4 regions of the Kitasatospora sp. NPDC032150 genome follow, and region 1 is predicted to be linked to each of the others. Evidence: riboswitches for the same ligand, from Rfam matches in the RefSeq annotation. Region 1 holds a riboswitch; each other region holds the start of a gene.

Region 1 (3,187 bases):
CGGGCGACCAGAGCAGGTCGTCGACCAGGTCGGTCATACCGCACGCGTGGATCATCCGCACGGCGACCTGCGCCACGTCGGCGGGCAGGTGGGCCAGTTCGGCCTCGGCCCGGATGGTGGCAAAGGACTGGCGGTAGATGGCCGCGCCGTCCTTCTCGTACTCGATCACTTGGTCCTCCGGGCTTCGGCTACCGCCTCCGCCATCTGTTCCGTCGACACATCCACTGACACTCCCGACCCCGGGGCCTCGACCCCGGGACCGACGCGGGTCACCCGGTAGCCCTGCCCGGTGGCCAGGACGTCCACCCACTCCCCCGCCGGATGCCCGCAGCGCCGCTCGCAGCCGGACCAGTGCACGGGCAGTTGACCGGCACCGGCCGGGGCCCGCGCCGCGTCCAACGCCCGTGCGGCATCGGCCCGTACGTCGGCACACGACTTGACGCAGCCGGGCAGTCCGGTGCAGGCGCTGGCCCGTTCCCAGGCCGAGCCGGGGTCGGTGCGGAAGCCGGCCGCGGCCAGCTCGGGCAGCCGGTCGGCCGGCGCCCCCGGCAGGACGATCCCGCGCCAGGGGGTCAGCCGCAGCTCGCCGGCCGAGGCGGCGGCCAGCAGCCGCCACCGTGCGGCGCTCATCCGGCCGAAGCGCAGGCCCACGGAGAGTCCACCGGGCAGTGCGCCCGGGGCAGGAGTGGCGGCCGGCAGCGCGGGCAGCGGTTCGGCGCCCGGGTCGAGCAGTCCGGGTACCTCGCGCAGGTGCCAGGCCTTGGCGCCGCTGGCGCGCAGTGCGTCCAGGAACTCCTCGGCGGCGCGGACCGCGTGCTCGGCGGCACCGCCGGGCGGCACCGGGCGGGCGGTGGCGGCGCGACCGAGGCGCAGCAGGGCGCCACCGCCTGCGGTTGCGATCAATGTCACATCGGCGTCCAGTGCGGCGACGTCGCCGCGCCCGTCGTCCAGGGCGAAGAGGAACTTGCCGGAGAGGCTGGCCGCGCTCTCACTCGCGCACAGCCGCCGGTCGAGTTCCCGCACCCAGTCCTGGACATCGGCGTGGCCGAGGCCGTCCAGCCCGGCGGTCGGGGAGGCGACGATGTTGCGGACCCGCTCATGGGTCTTCGAGGGCAGCAGGCCGGCGTCGCGCAGGCGGCGGCCGAGTTCACGACCGGAGTCCGGAGGCAGGCCGCGCAGTTGGACGTTGCCGCGCGAGGTGGTCTCGAGTGCGCCGTCGCCCAGCTCCTCGGCCGCGTCGGCCAGCACGATCGCCTGACTGATCGTCAGCGATCCGCCGGGTACGCGGATCCTGGCGAGGGCGCCGTCGTCGGCGGTGTGCAGACGAAGGGCCCCCGGACAGGCGTCCGAACGCCCGCGGTCAGGCGTACCGGGGCCCGGTGCGACGGAGTCGGGTACGGGTGGCATGGCGGCGAGCATACAGATTGCCGTTCCGGATGCACCGCCCGAACAGATCACACTCCCCCAGCTCAGCCGCACCCCGTACGATGCTCCCGGGCGGTCCTGTGGGCCGTCCACGCCAGCGACGGCGCCAAGGGGAGGAAACCGGTGCAAATCCGGTGCGGTCCCGCCACTGTGACCACGGTTCACCGCCGTGGGAGCCAGGAACTCCTGCCGTCCTCCCTTAGCCCGGGGCGCGGACCCCGAGGAAGGCCTGAGACCTGTGCGCTTCCGCATGCCCGCACGCGCTGCTGCGCCCCGCCCGCTCGACGGGCGGGCTGAGCCGGCGCTGGCACCCATCACTCCTGCGCTCCCTCCATCGCCGGCAGGCTGTCGCTCAGCGCTCTCACAGCGCCAACCAGCGGCTCGGCCGCGGGCGGCACACCTTTCGGCACGGGGCGCCGACCTGGCCGGGAGGGCCGTCGCGTGATCCTGCTGCTTTCCACCTCCGACACCGACCTGCTGAGCGCCCGCGCCAGTGCGGGCCCGGTCCGCTACCGCCTCGGGAACCCGGCCCGGCTGACCGCCGAGGACCTGCCCGCGCTGCTGGAGGGCACCGACCTGGTGGTCGTCCGGCTGCTCGGCGGCCGCCGCGCCTGGCAGGACGGCCTGGACGCGCTGCTGGCCGGCCCGCGTCCGGTGGTCGTGCTGACGGGTGAGCAGGCGCCGGACGCCCAGCTGATGGAGCTGTCCACCGTCCCCGCCGGGATCGCCGCCGAGGCGCACGCCTACCTGGCGCACGGCGGCGCGGCCAACCTGGCCGAACTCGGCGCCTTCCTCTCCGACACCGTGCTGCTGACCGGCCACGGTTTCGCCCCGCCCGCCTCGGCCCCGGCCTGGGGCCCGCTGGAGCGCACCCCGCGGACCACCGAGGGCCCCGTCGTCGCGGTGCTCTACTACCGCGCCCACCACATGAGCGGCAACACCGCTTTCGTCGAGGCCCTGTGCCAGGCGATCGAGGACCAGGGCGGCCGCCCGAAGCCGCTGTACTGCGCCTCGCTGCGCGGCGCCGAGCCCGAACTGCTCGCCGAACTCGGCCGGGCCGACGCGATCGTCACCACCGTGCTGGCCGCCGGCGGCACCCGTCCGGCCGACGCGCAGGCGGGAGGTGACGAGGAGGCCTGGGACGCGGGTGCGCTCGCCGCGCTCGACCGTCCGATCCTGCAGGCGCTCTGCCTGACCTGGTCGCGTGCCCAGTGGGAGGACAGCGACGACGGTCTCTCCCCGCTGGACACCGCCACCCAGGTCGCCGTGCCCGAGTTCGACGGCCGCCTGATCACCGTCCCGTTCTCCTTCAAGGAGCTGGACGAGGACGGCCTGACCGTCTACACCGCCGACCCCGAGCGCGCCGCCCGGGTCGCGGGCATCGCGGTCCGGCACGCCCGGCTGCGCCATGTCCCGCCCGCCGAGCGGCGGTTGGCGCTGGTGCTGTCCGCGTACCCGACCAAGCACGCCAGGGTCGGCAACGCGGTCGGCCTGGACACCCCGGCCAGCGCGGTCCGCCTGCTGCACCGGCTGCGCGAGGAGGGCATGGACCTGGGCGACGAACTGCCGGGGCTGGACACCGCCCCGCCCCGAGCTGAAGGGCCCGCCGGTGCCGAAAGCGACGAACGACAAGCGACCGAGGAACGAGAGAGCGCCGGAGAGAGGAACGTCGGCACCGGGTACGAGGGCCCGGAGGCGAGCGGGCGAGTCAGCGAGCCCTCCCACGAGGGTGACGCCCTCATCCACGCCCTGATCGCGGCCG
Region 2 (3,187 bases), on a different contig from region 1:
TGAACTCCTGGACCGAGCCGTTGGAGTCGCGCAGCGCGTCCCGGGTCTGCTGGTCCCAGACGCCCAGCTCCTTCAGCTCCCGCACCAGGTACGGGTTGACCTGGAGGAACTCACCGGACAGGGTCTCGCGCTTGAACAGGTTCGAGACCTGCGGCTCGATGCACTCGTACACACCGGCGATGGACGCGATGGTCGCGGTCGGCGCGATGGCGAGCAGCAGGGAGTTGCGCAGACCGGTCTCGGCGATCTTGGCGCGCAGGGCGTCCCAGCGCTCGGTCCACTGCGGGGTCACGTCGTAGTGGTCGATGTGCAGCTGGCCGCGGGCGGCGCGGGTCTCGCCGTACGCCTCGTGCCGGCCGAACTGCTCGGCCAGCTCGCTGGAGCGCTCGTACGCGGTGAGCATGATGCGCTCGGCGATCAGCGTGGAGAGCTGCTGGGCCTCGGCGGTGTCGAAGTCCAGGCGGAGCTTGAAGAAGACGTCCTGCAGGCCCATCACGCCCAGACCCACCGGCCGCCAGCGGGAGTTGGAGGTGCCGGCCTCGGTGGTCGGGTAGAAGTTGATGTCGATGACCCGGTCCAGGAAGGTCACGGCGGTGCGCACGGTGGCGTCCAGCCGCTCCCAGTCCATCGCGTTCAGCAGGTCACCGGCGGACGCGCCCTCGGCGACGTGCGCGCCGAGGTTGACCGAGCCGAGGTTGCAGACGGCCGTCTCGGAGTCGTCGGTGACCTCCAGGATCTCGGTGCAGAGGTTGGAGGAGTGCACCGTACGGCCCGGCAGGGCGGTCTGGTTGGCGGCCCGGTTGGAGGCGTCCTTGAAGGTCATCCAGCCGTTGCCGGTCTGCGCCAGGGTGCGCATCATCCGGGCGTACAGGGTCTGCGCCGGGATGGTGCGGACCGCCTTGCCGGCCTGCTCGGCCTTGCGGTACGCCTCGTCGAACTCCTCGCCCCACAGGTCGACCAGCTCGGGGACGTCGGCCGGGGAGAACAGCGACCAGTCCTCGTTGGCGTTGACCCGGCGCATGAACTCGTCCGGGATCCAGTGCGCCAGGTTGAGGTTGTGGGTCCGGCGGGCCTCCTCGCCGGTGTTGTCGCGGAGCTCCAGGAACTCCTCGATGTCGGCGTGCCAGGTCTCCAGGTAGACGCAGGCCGCGCCCTTGCGGCGGCCGCCCTGGTTGACCGCGGCGACCGAGGAGTCCAGGGTGCGCAGGAACGGCACGATGCCGTTGGACTTGCCGTTGGTGCCCCGGATCAGGCTGCCGCGCGAGCGGATCCGGGAGTAGGACAGGCCGATGCCGCCGGCGTGCTTGGACAGCCGGGCGATCTGCGCGTAGCGGTTGTAGATCGAGTCCAGGTTGTCCAGCGGCGAGTCCAGCAGGTAGCAGCTGGACATCTGCGGGTGCTTGGTGCCGGAGTTGAAGAGCGTCGGGGAGGAGGTCAGGTACTCCAGGCGGCTCATCAGCCGGTAGAGCTCGGCCACCTCGGCCACCGACTGCTCGCTGTCGCCCACCGCGAGGCCCGCCGCCACGCGGAGCAGGAAGTGCTGCGGGGTCTCGATCACCATGCGGGTGATCGGGTGGCGCAGCAGGTAGCGGGACTGCACGGTGCGCAGGCCGAAGTACTCGAAGCGGTCGTCGCCCGACAGGTCGATCAGGGCGTCGAAGGCCTCGGCGTGCTTGGCGACCAGGGCGGCGGTGGCGTCGCCGATCAGGCCCTCGGCGTGGCCGACGGCGATCGAGGCGGAGAACGACACGGCACCCTGGCTCATCGCCTCGTCGGCGATCTCCATGGCGAGCAGGCGGGCGGCCAGCTTCGAGTACTGGGGGTCCTCGGCGATCATCGACGCGGCGGCCTCCACGGCCAGCCCGCGCAGCTCGGCGAAGTCCGAGCCGGCGTGGCGGCCGCGCAGCGCGGCGGCGGCGACGTGGCCGGGGTCCACCTGGGGGAGGTCCACGCTGCGGTCGGTGAGGAGCCGAAGCAGTGCCGCACCGGGGTCGGTCTGGGCGGTGGCGGCGGAACCCTGGGAAGGCAGGGCAACTGAGGCAGCGATGGTCAAGGCGCTTCTCTCCTGGCGGCGGCGTCGGATGAGGGTCATCCGGACCGACATGAGCGCAGGGAGGTGCAGCACGACCGGGGACCGACGCGCTCTCTACCCCCTGGCCCACCCGCGAGGCCCGGACGTACTGCGGTGCTGCAAGGCATCTGCGGGGAAGCCGTGTGGCACACCGTCGGCAGGTAACCGGACTTGCGGGGGCCTGGAGAGCCGCCCGCTCACCGCTGCGGGGCAGTCCCGGATTCACACCGGGTTCCCCTGCTTCGACAGCGAGAGCGAGCATACATGTTGTGGCGGTCCGACGATGCGGCACCACATGTAGTGCCGTGTGTCGCAGGCGGACCAACCGCGTGGTTGTGCGGGAGGGGTGTTCAGAAGGTGATCGAGTACACCATCAGGTCGATCCCGGGAGCCGCCGTCCAGTCCCGGTCGGGGGTCCGGACGAAGCCCAGGCGCTCGTAGATCCGGTGCGCCGCCTTCATCGCCGGGCGGGTCGAGAAGGCCATCCCGGCCAGCCGGAGCTCCCGGCAGCGGGCCATCGCGGCGCGGACCAGGGCCTCCCCGGCGCCGCGTCCGCGGGCCGCCGCGCCGACCGCCAGCATCCGGATCTCGCCCTCGTGCGGCTCGGCGATGTCGGCCCACTCGGTGCCGCCGACCGCGAGGGTCACACAGCCGAGGACCTGCCGGGTGTGCGGGTCGAGCGCGACGAGGAGTTCGGCCTCCTCGTTGCGGCGCCCGGTGTCCCGGAGGAGCTGGACGTAGCCGCTGTCCGGCGAGGTGTGACCGTCGCCCACGAACGCCTCGACCGTGACTTCACCTGCGGCTTCGAGGTCCTCTTCGAGGGCGCGGCGGATGAGGATGCCCATCCGGACAGTGTGCCCGACGGGAGGGGGCCCACGGCAGCCAGGGTGGCGGGCGGGCGGGTGCCGGCGAGGGGCGTGGCGCCGGCCGGAGGGCTCGCCGGGCGGGCGCCGGCGGGGAGCGGGGGCGCGCTGGCGGGGAAGGCGGAGGCGGCCGGCATGGTGCCGTACAGGCGGTCGGGAAGAACCGGGGCGGAAGGGTGGTTGGGGTCGTCGTGACCGTCGTCAGGACCACCGTAGCCGCCGCCCGGGCCGGGCCCGCGGCCGCGGCCGGTCA
Region 3 (3,187 bases), on a different contig from region 1:
CGAGGGCCGCCGGATCCACCTTGGTGCGGCCTTCGGCGGCCAGGGCGCCGAGCTCGGCGAGGGCACCCGGGATGCCGGCGCGGACGCTCTCCCGGCGGACGCTCTCCTGCCAGTCGAGGATCGGGGAGTCCAGCACCAGCCCGGCGACCGACTCCCGCCGGGTGGACCTGGCGGCGGTCAGCAGGCACATCGTGGCGCCCAACGACCAGCCGTACAGCACGACCCGTCCCGCGCCGCTCTCCAGGGCGAGCCTTACGGCCGCCTCGACGTCCCGCCACTCGGTCTCGCCGAAGTGGCCGAGTCCGTCCGGTGAGTGCGGGGTGCCGGCGTCGCCCCGGTAGGTCACGGTCAGCGTCGGCAGTTTCAGCGAGTTCAGCACCGGGAGCACCGGGAGCGCCTGGGTGCGGTCGGCGCCCGGGCCGTGCACCAGGATCACCCAGGTGCCGCGCATGGCGTGGACGTACCAGGCGGGCAGCATTCCGAGGTCGCCCTGGGCGGCGGTCTCGGTGAAGTCGAGGCCGAGGGCGGTGGCCGGGTCACCGAGGTAGACCCGGGGGGTCAGCTCGACCTCGGTGCCGACGTCGAGGGTGCCGCTGTCGGCACGCTCCAGCCGGCGGGTGACGGTCTGGATGTCGGTGCGCAGCACCCCGCCGACCACCGCGTGGCCGCCGCCGGCCCACTCCAACGCGTACCGGCCCGCGCGTACGGTCTGAGGGGCCCGGGTGAGGGTGACGTGTCCGGCGGCGATCTCGTGCACCCGCAGTGTGGCCGCCTGGCCCGGCTTCCCGGGCTGCGGACGGACCGTGCGCTCGGACACCCTTCGGCCGATCAGGATGACGGCCGCTCCGGCTCCTACTGCGGTGGCCGCCACGGCGGCGGCGGTTCCCCAACGCATGGCGCTCCCCGGTGTGAGCTTCGTGGACGGTACCTTCCAGTCCACTCTCCGCACGGCTGGCCTGCCACCGGGGCGTAGTCCGTCCGTGCGGACGGCGGGCCGGGCCTTCGCGGGGGCGGGCAGCCGGGCGCTCCGCGGAGCCGACGCCACCCCGTGCGGCGTGCCGCGCGGTGGGCGCTGGACGGCCGAGGCGGCTGTGATCAAGCCCTCCGCGCGGTCTGTTGACTCCCGGTCGCGGACCGTGGTGGGATCTTTCAGCCAAACGGAGGCATGCAGAGGAAGCCGGTGCGAATCCGGCGCGGTCCCGCCACTGTCACCGGGGAGCACGCTCGACTCATGGTCACGGCGGTCCGGTCGTCCGGCTGCTGGGAGGCCCGAGGGCGTGTCCGACCCGGGAGCCAGGAGACTCTCTCCCCCGGTACGTCGATCCAGGGCGCGGACCCTGAGTGAGGACACGCACGCGATGCAGGCTGCCCTGGCCGCTGTTCGGCCGCCGTTCGACCGGGCCGTGCCCGCCCTCCGGTCCGCCTCCGCCGCCGTGTCCGCACCGTGCCCCGCCTGAACCGCGCCGCCGCCTTCGCCCTGGGCAGTGTCGCCGGCTACCTGGCCGACGCCGTCCTCGCCGACCCCCGCCGCGGGCATCCGGTAGCCGTCTTCGGTGCCGCCGCCGGGCGGCTGGAGCGCGCGCTCTGGCGCGACCGGCGGGCGGCGGGCGCCGGGTACACCGCCGTGTGCGTCGGTTCGGTCGCGGCCGGGGCGCACCTCGCCGAGCGGGCGCTCGGGCGCAGCCGGTACGGGCGGGCGGCGCTGGCCGCCGCCGCGACCTGGACGGTGCTCGGCGGTACCTCGCTCACCCGGGAGGCCAGGACCATCGGCCACTCGCTGCGGGCCGGCGATCTGGCCGCCGCCCGGGAGCGGCTGCCGCACCTGTGCGGCCGCGACCCCAGCACGCTGGACGAGCAGCAGATCGCCCGCGCCGTCGTCGAGTCGGTGGCCGAGAACACCGCCGACGCCGTGGTCAACGCGCTGGCCTGGGGTGCGCTGGCCGGTACGCCGGGGCTGCTCGCCTTCCGGGCCGTCAACACGCTGGACGCGATGGTCGGTCACCGCTCGCCGCGCCATCTGCGCTTCGGCTGGGCCTCGGCCCGGCTGGACGACGTGGCCGGCTGGCCCGGTGCCCGGCTGACCGCCCTGCTCGCGGTGGCCGCCGCGCCCGAGCCGCGGACCGCCTGGCGGGTCTGGCGCCGGGACGGCTCCGCGCACCCGAGCCCCAATGCCGGGCAGGCCGAGTCGGCCTTCGCCGGGGCGCTCGGGGTGCGGCTGGGCGGGACGCTGCGCTACGGCGAGCGGGTGGAGCACCGGCCGGTGCTCGGTGGGGAGTTGCGGCCGGTTGAAGTGGCGGACATCGAGCGCGCGTGTCAGCTCTCCCGACGGGTCGGGGCGTTGGCGCTGGCGGTCACCGTGACCGGGCGGGCGCTGTGGACCTGGCGGCGGGGTCGGTCGTGAGCGGCGGAGTGGGAACGACCGGCCCGGATGAGACTGTTGAGCGGAGTGGAGGAGCATGAGCGGGGCACTGCTGGTCGCCGGGACGACCTCGGACGCGGGCAAGAGCGTGGTCACGGCGGGCATCTGCCGCTGGCTGGCCCGGCAGGGCGTGCGGGTGGCGCCGTTCAAGGCGCAGAACATGTCGCTCAACTCCTTCGTCACCGCCGACGGTGCCGAGATCGGCCGCGCCCAGGCGATGCAGGCGCAGGCCGCCCGCATCGAGCCGGAGGCGGCGATGAACCCCGTGCTGCTGAAGCCCGGCGGCGACGGCCGTAGTCAGGTGGTGCTGCTCGGCAGGCCGGTCGCCGAGGTGGGCGCGCTGGACTACCGCGAGCGCAAGCCCGTACTGCTGGAGCGGGCCCTGGAGTGCCTGGCCGATCTGCGCAGCCGGTACGAGGTGGTGGTCTGCGAGGGCGCGGGCTCGCCGGCCGAGATCAATCTGCGGGACCGGGACATCGCCAACATGGGGCTGGCCACGGCCGCCGGACTGCCGGTGGTGGTGGTCGGGGACATCGACCGGGGCGGGGTCTTCGCCGCGATGTACGGCACGCTGGCGCTGCTCTCGGCCGAGGACCAACGGCATGTCGCGGGCTGGTTCGTCAACAAGTTCCGGGGCGACGCCCGGCTGCTGGCACCCGGTCTGGAGATGCTGCGCCAGCTGACGGGCCGCCCGGTGCTCGGCACCCTGCCGATGCTCTCCGGGCTGTGGCTGGACGCCGAGGACTCGCTCGACCTGACCACGGTGGT
Region 4 (3,187 bases), on a different contig from region 1:
GGCAGGCGCAGTGCACCGGTGAAGCCGAAGGCGAGGTCGGAGAGCAGCGGGAGGCCGAGGCGTTCGGCCGCGGCGAAGGCGCGCTGCTCGTCCGGTCGCTGCGTGGAGACGCCGTGCACGGCGGCGCCCGCTGCGGTGAACTCGGCGAGCCGGTCCCGGTAGGTCACCGACTCCAGGGTGCAGCCGGGCGCGCCGGGTACCGCGGACCAGCCGGGCGGGTAGGACTCGGGCCGGGCGAAGGCTCCGGGAAAGCAGTAGATGACGGTGGCGGGGGCGGCGACGGGGTCGTGCGGCTCGCCGTCGGCGCCCGGGAGCAGCAGCTCGGGGATCCGGGTGCCGAGCAGGCCGTGTACGCGCTCCGCCTCCCGGGAGGCGTCGGTGGTGGTGGCCGTGGGCGTGCCGTCGCCCAGCAGCCAGCCGTCGCCCCAGTCCTGGAGGGCGACCAGTTGTCGCAGCGGGCCGCGCCCGCGTCGGCGACGGCACCATGTCGATCACCACCAGCGCGCTGCGGGCCGGCACCGGCGACTGGTACGCGGAGCGGCGGCCGCGGCGCTCCTCGTGCCGGCCGTACTCCCGACCCCCGATCCGCCAGTTGTGCGGCTTCGCCTCGGTCTTGGGCAGTACGACTCCCCCGATCCCCGGCCGACCACCAACCTGCCCGGAAGCCGGGCGGGTTGTACGTTGTCCGGGGATCGGCGCGGGTCGGCCAGGGCCCGGTTCAGGACCAGCGCTGCTCGACCTTGGCGAAGCGCCAGTAGCCGATCGCCGCGATCCAGACCACGAGGAACAGGCCGACGATCACGAACCCGACGTTGTCCAGACTCAGTCCGGCGATCCAGCCCGTCACCGGGTCTGTGAGGTCCAGCTTCTCGTGCAGGACGCCGACCAGTTCGATGGTCCCGATGATGAAGGCGACCGCGACGGAGAGACCGGTGATGGTCAGGTTGTAGTACACCTTGCGAACCGGGTTGGAGAACGCCCACTGGTACGCGAAGTTCATGAAGGTGCCGTCGAGGGTGTCGAACAGGCTCATTCCGGCCGCGAACAGCAGGGGCAGGCAGACGATGGCGTACCAGGGCAGACCGGCCGCCGCACCCGAACCCGCCATCACCATCAGGGTGACCTCGGTCGCGGTGTCGAAGCCGAGACCGAGCACCATGCCGACGGGGAACATCTGGCCCGGCCGGGTGATCGAGCGGGTGGCCCGGGAGAGGATCCGGTTCATCAGACCGCGCGAGTTGAGGTGCGCTTCCAGCTCGCGCTCGTCGTACTGGCCCGCGCGCATCGCCCGGAACACCTTCGCGATCCCCACCAGCGCGGCCAGGTTGAGCGCGGCGATCAGGTAGAGGAACACCCCTGAGGCGGTGGTGCCTATCATGCCGAGCACCTGGTGGGTCGTGGACTGGTCGTCCATCAGCGTCCCGGCCAGCGCGGCACCGCCGGCCACCAGCGCGGCCATGATGACCACCATCGAGGAGTGGCCGAGCGCGAACCAGAAGCCCACCGAGACCGGGCGCTTGCCGTCGGCCATCAGCTTGCGGGTGGTGTTGTCGATGACGGCGATGTGGTCGGCGTCGAAGGCGTGCCGCATCCCCAGGGTGTACGCGGTCACGCCGAGGCCGATCCCGTAGACCTGGGTTCCGACCTGGTACTTCTCCGGCGCCACCAGGAGGATCAGGACTCCGAAGGCCAGCACGTGCATGGCCAGGATCACCGCCATCAGACCGGCGGTCCGTACGGTGTCCTCGCGCTTCCAGCGGAAGGCGGGCAGGGCGGGGGCCGCCGCCGGAGCGGCATCGGTTCTGGGCAGGGTCATCTGCGGGTCACGCTCCAGCACCTCGTGGATCAGTTCGTGAGATGCCGTGGCCGGTCTCCTGGCTGACGGGTCGAACGCACCCGCACCCGGCCTTCCCGGACGCGTTCTCGTCCAGTGGCCGCCCGTCCCTGGCGGGGGCGGGGATGGTGCCGGTACTTCCCGATCACAGTGGCGAGGGCCGCTCCGGTCTGGGACTCCTGAGAGTCCGTCACCGGTCTTCCCGAGCACCACGGCGGGCACAACGGTAGGGGGCCGTACGGTACCGCTGCAAGCCTGCACAGCTGTGCAGGTGTCGGGTATCACAGGTGACACTGCTGCGAGAATGCCTGTCATGCATCTCGTCCCCGCCGACCGCGCCGACCGCAGGACCATCGACGGGCACCGGGTCTGCGAGGCGATCGCCGCGATCGGCGACACCGAGCACGTCCGGTCCTGGGCCGAACGCTTCGCCCTGCTCGCCGACCCGGGACGGCTCTCCCTGCTGCTCGCCCTCCACGAGACGGGACCGCTCGCCGTCACCGACCTCGCCGTCGCCACCGGCATGCGCGACCCGGCGGTCTCCCAGGCGCTGCGCCTGCTGCGCGCCGCCGGGCTGGTCGCCGGCGAGCGCGACGGGCGGATCATCCGCTACCGGCTGGTCGACCCCGCCGTCGCCGAGGTACTGGCACACGGGGTGCTGGGCCACCAGGACTGAGCTGCGGTGCGCCCGATCCTCCCGACGGCCGGTGCGTGGCTTGTATCCTTCTGTTGTCAGCTGACGACCGATCCCCGCGGGCACGGCGAGGGAGGCGGAGATGGCAGCAGCGGAGCCCGAGCGGGGCTCTCCCGAGAAGCGCGGACGGCTGAGCCGGCCCCTGGTGCTCGCCACGGCCGTCTCGCTGGTCGACCGGGAGGGCCTGGGCGCGCTCACCATGCGCCGGCTGGCCGCCGACCTGGGCGTGGAGTCGATGGCCATCTACCGCTACACCCCGGGCAAGGAAGCCCTGCTGGACGGCCTGGTGGAGGCCTACTTCGCCGAGGTGATCACCCTGCTGCGGAGCTCGGCCGAGGCCACCGCGCCGGCCGGAGGCGGCCAGGCCTGGCGAGCGGAACTGCGCCGGATCGCCGCTGCCTCCGCCTCGGTGGCGCACGCCCACCCCGAGATCCTGCCGCTGGTGGCCATCCGTCCGCTGAGCGTCCCGATGGCCCGCCGCCCCGCCCCGGTGCTGCAACTGACCGAGCATCTCCTCGCCGTACTCGGCCGGGCCGGTTTCGACCACGCCACCTCGCTGATGATCTACCGGAGGTTCGTGGCCTGGAACCTGGGCTGCCTGCTGGTCGACAAGCGCCAGGTGATCGACGACCCCGACGAGCCGGACCCGATGCTGCGCC

What was found. Region 1 has a riboswitch for cobalamin ahead of cobN (cobaltochelatase subunit CobN). Riboswitches for the same ligand answer to the same signal wherever they lie in the genome.
Region 2: it holds a riboswitch for cobalamin, as region 1 does, so the genes downstream of both, ACZ5ON_RS12485 (ribonucleoside-diphosphate reductase subunit alpha) here and cobN (cobaltochelatase subunit CobN) in region 1, are expected to answer to the same signal.
Region 3: it holds a riboswitch for cobalamin, as region 1 does, so the genes downstream of both, ACZ5ON_RS20985 (cobalamin biosynthesis protein) here and cobN (cobaltochelatase subunit CobN) in region 1, are expected to answer to the same signal.
Region 4: it holds a riboswitch for cobalamin, as region 1 does, so the genes downstream of both, nicT (Nickel transporter NicT) here and cobN (cobaltochelatase subunit CobN) in region 1, are expected to answer to the same signal.

What each region holds. Positions count from the first base shown of each region.
Region 1 is NZ_JBVIMH010000012.1:58,510-61,696, reverse strand. Features, by position in the region: gene ACZ5ON_RS16255 (precorrin-8X methylmutase) at 1-169, opposite strand, end outside; gene ACZ5ON_RS16250 (cobalamin biosynthesis protein CobG) at 166-1,407, opposite strand; cobalamin riboswitch at 1,482-1,633, shown strand; gene cobN (cobaltochelatase subunit CobN) at 1,867-3,187, shown strand, end outside.
Region 2 is NZ_JBVIMH010000008.1:143,333-146,519, reverse strand. Features, by position in the region: gene ACZ5ON_RS12485 (ribonucleoside-diphosphate reductase subunit alpha) at 1-2,053, opposite strand, end outside; cobalamin riboswitch at 2,211-2,368, opposite strand; gene ACZ5ON_RS12480 (GNAT family N-acetyltransferase) at 2,422-2,916, opposite strand.
Region 3 is NZ_JBVIMH010000017.1:75,708-78,894, forward strand. Features, by position in the region: gene ACZ5ON_RS20980 (alpha/beta hydrolase family protein) at 1-895, opposite strand, end outside; cobalamin riboswitch at 1,125-1,324, shown strand; gene ACZ5ON_RS20985 (cobalamin biosynthesis protein) at 1,445-2,401, shown strand; gene ACZ5ON_RS20990 (cobyric acid synthase) at 2,457-3,187, shown strand, end outside.
Region 4 is NZ_JBVIMH010000002.1:407,268-410,454, reverse strand. Features, by position in the region: partial or broken gene ACZ5ON_RS04215 (peroxiredoxin) at 1-470, opposite strand, end outside; gene nicT (Nickel transporter NicT) at 719-1,816, opposite strand; cobalamin riboswitch at 1,848-2,063, opposite strand; gene ACZ5ON_RS04205 (ArsR/SmtB family transcription factor) at 2,148-2,510, shown strand; gene ACZ5ON_RS04200 (TetR/AcrR family transcriptional regulator) at 2,611-3,187, shown strand, end outside.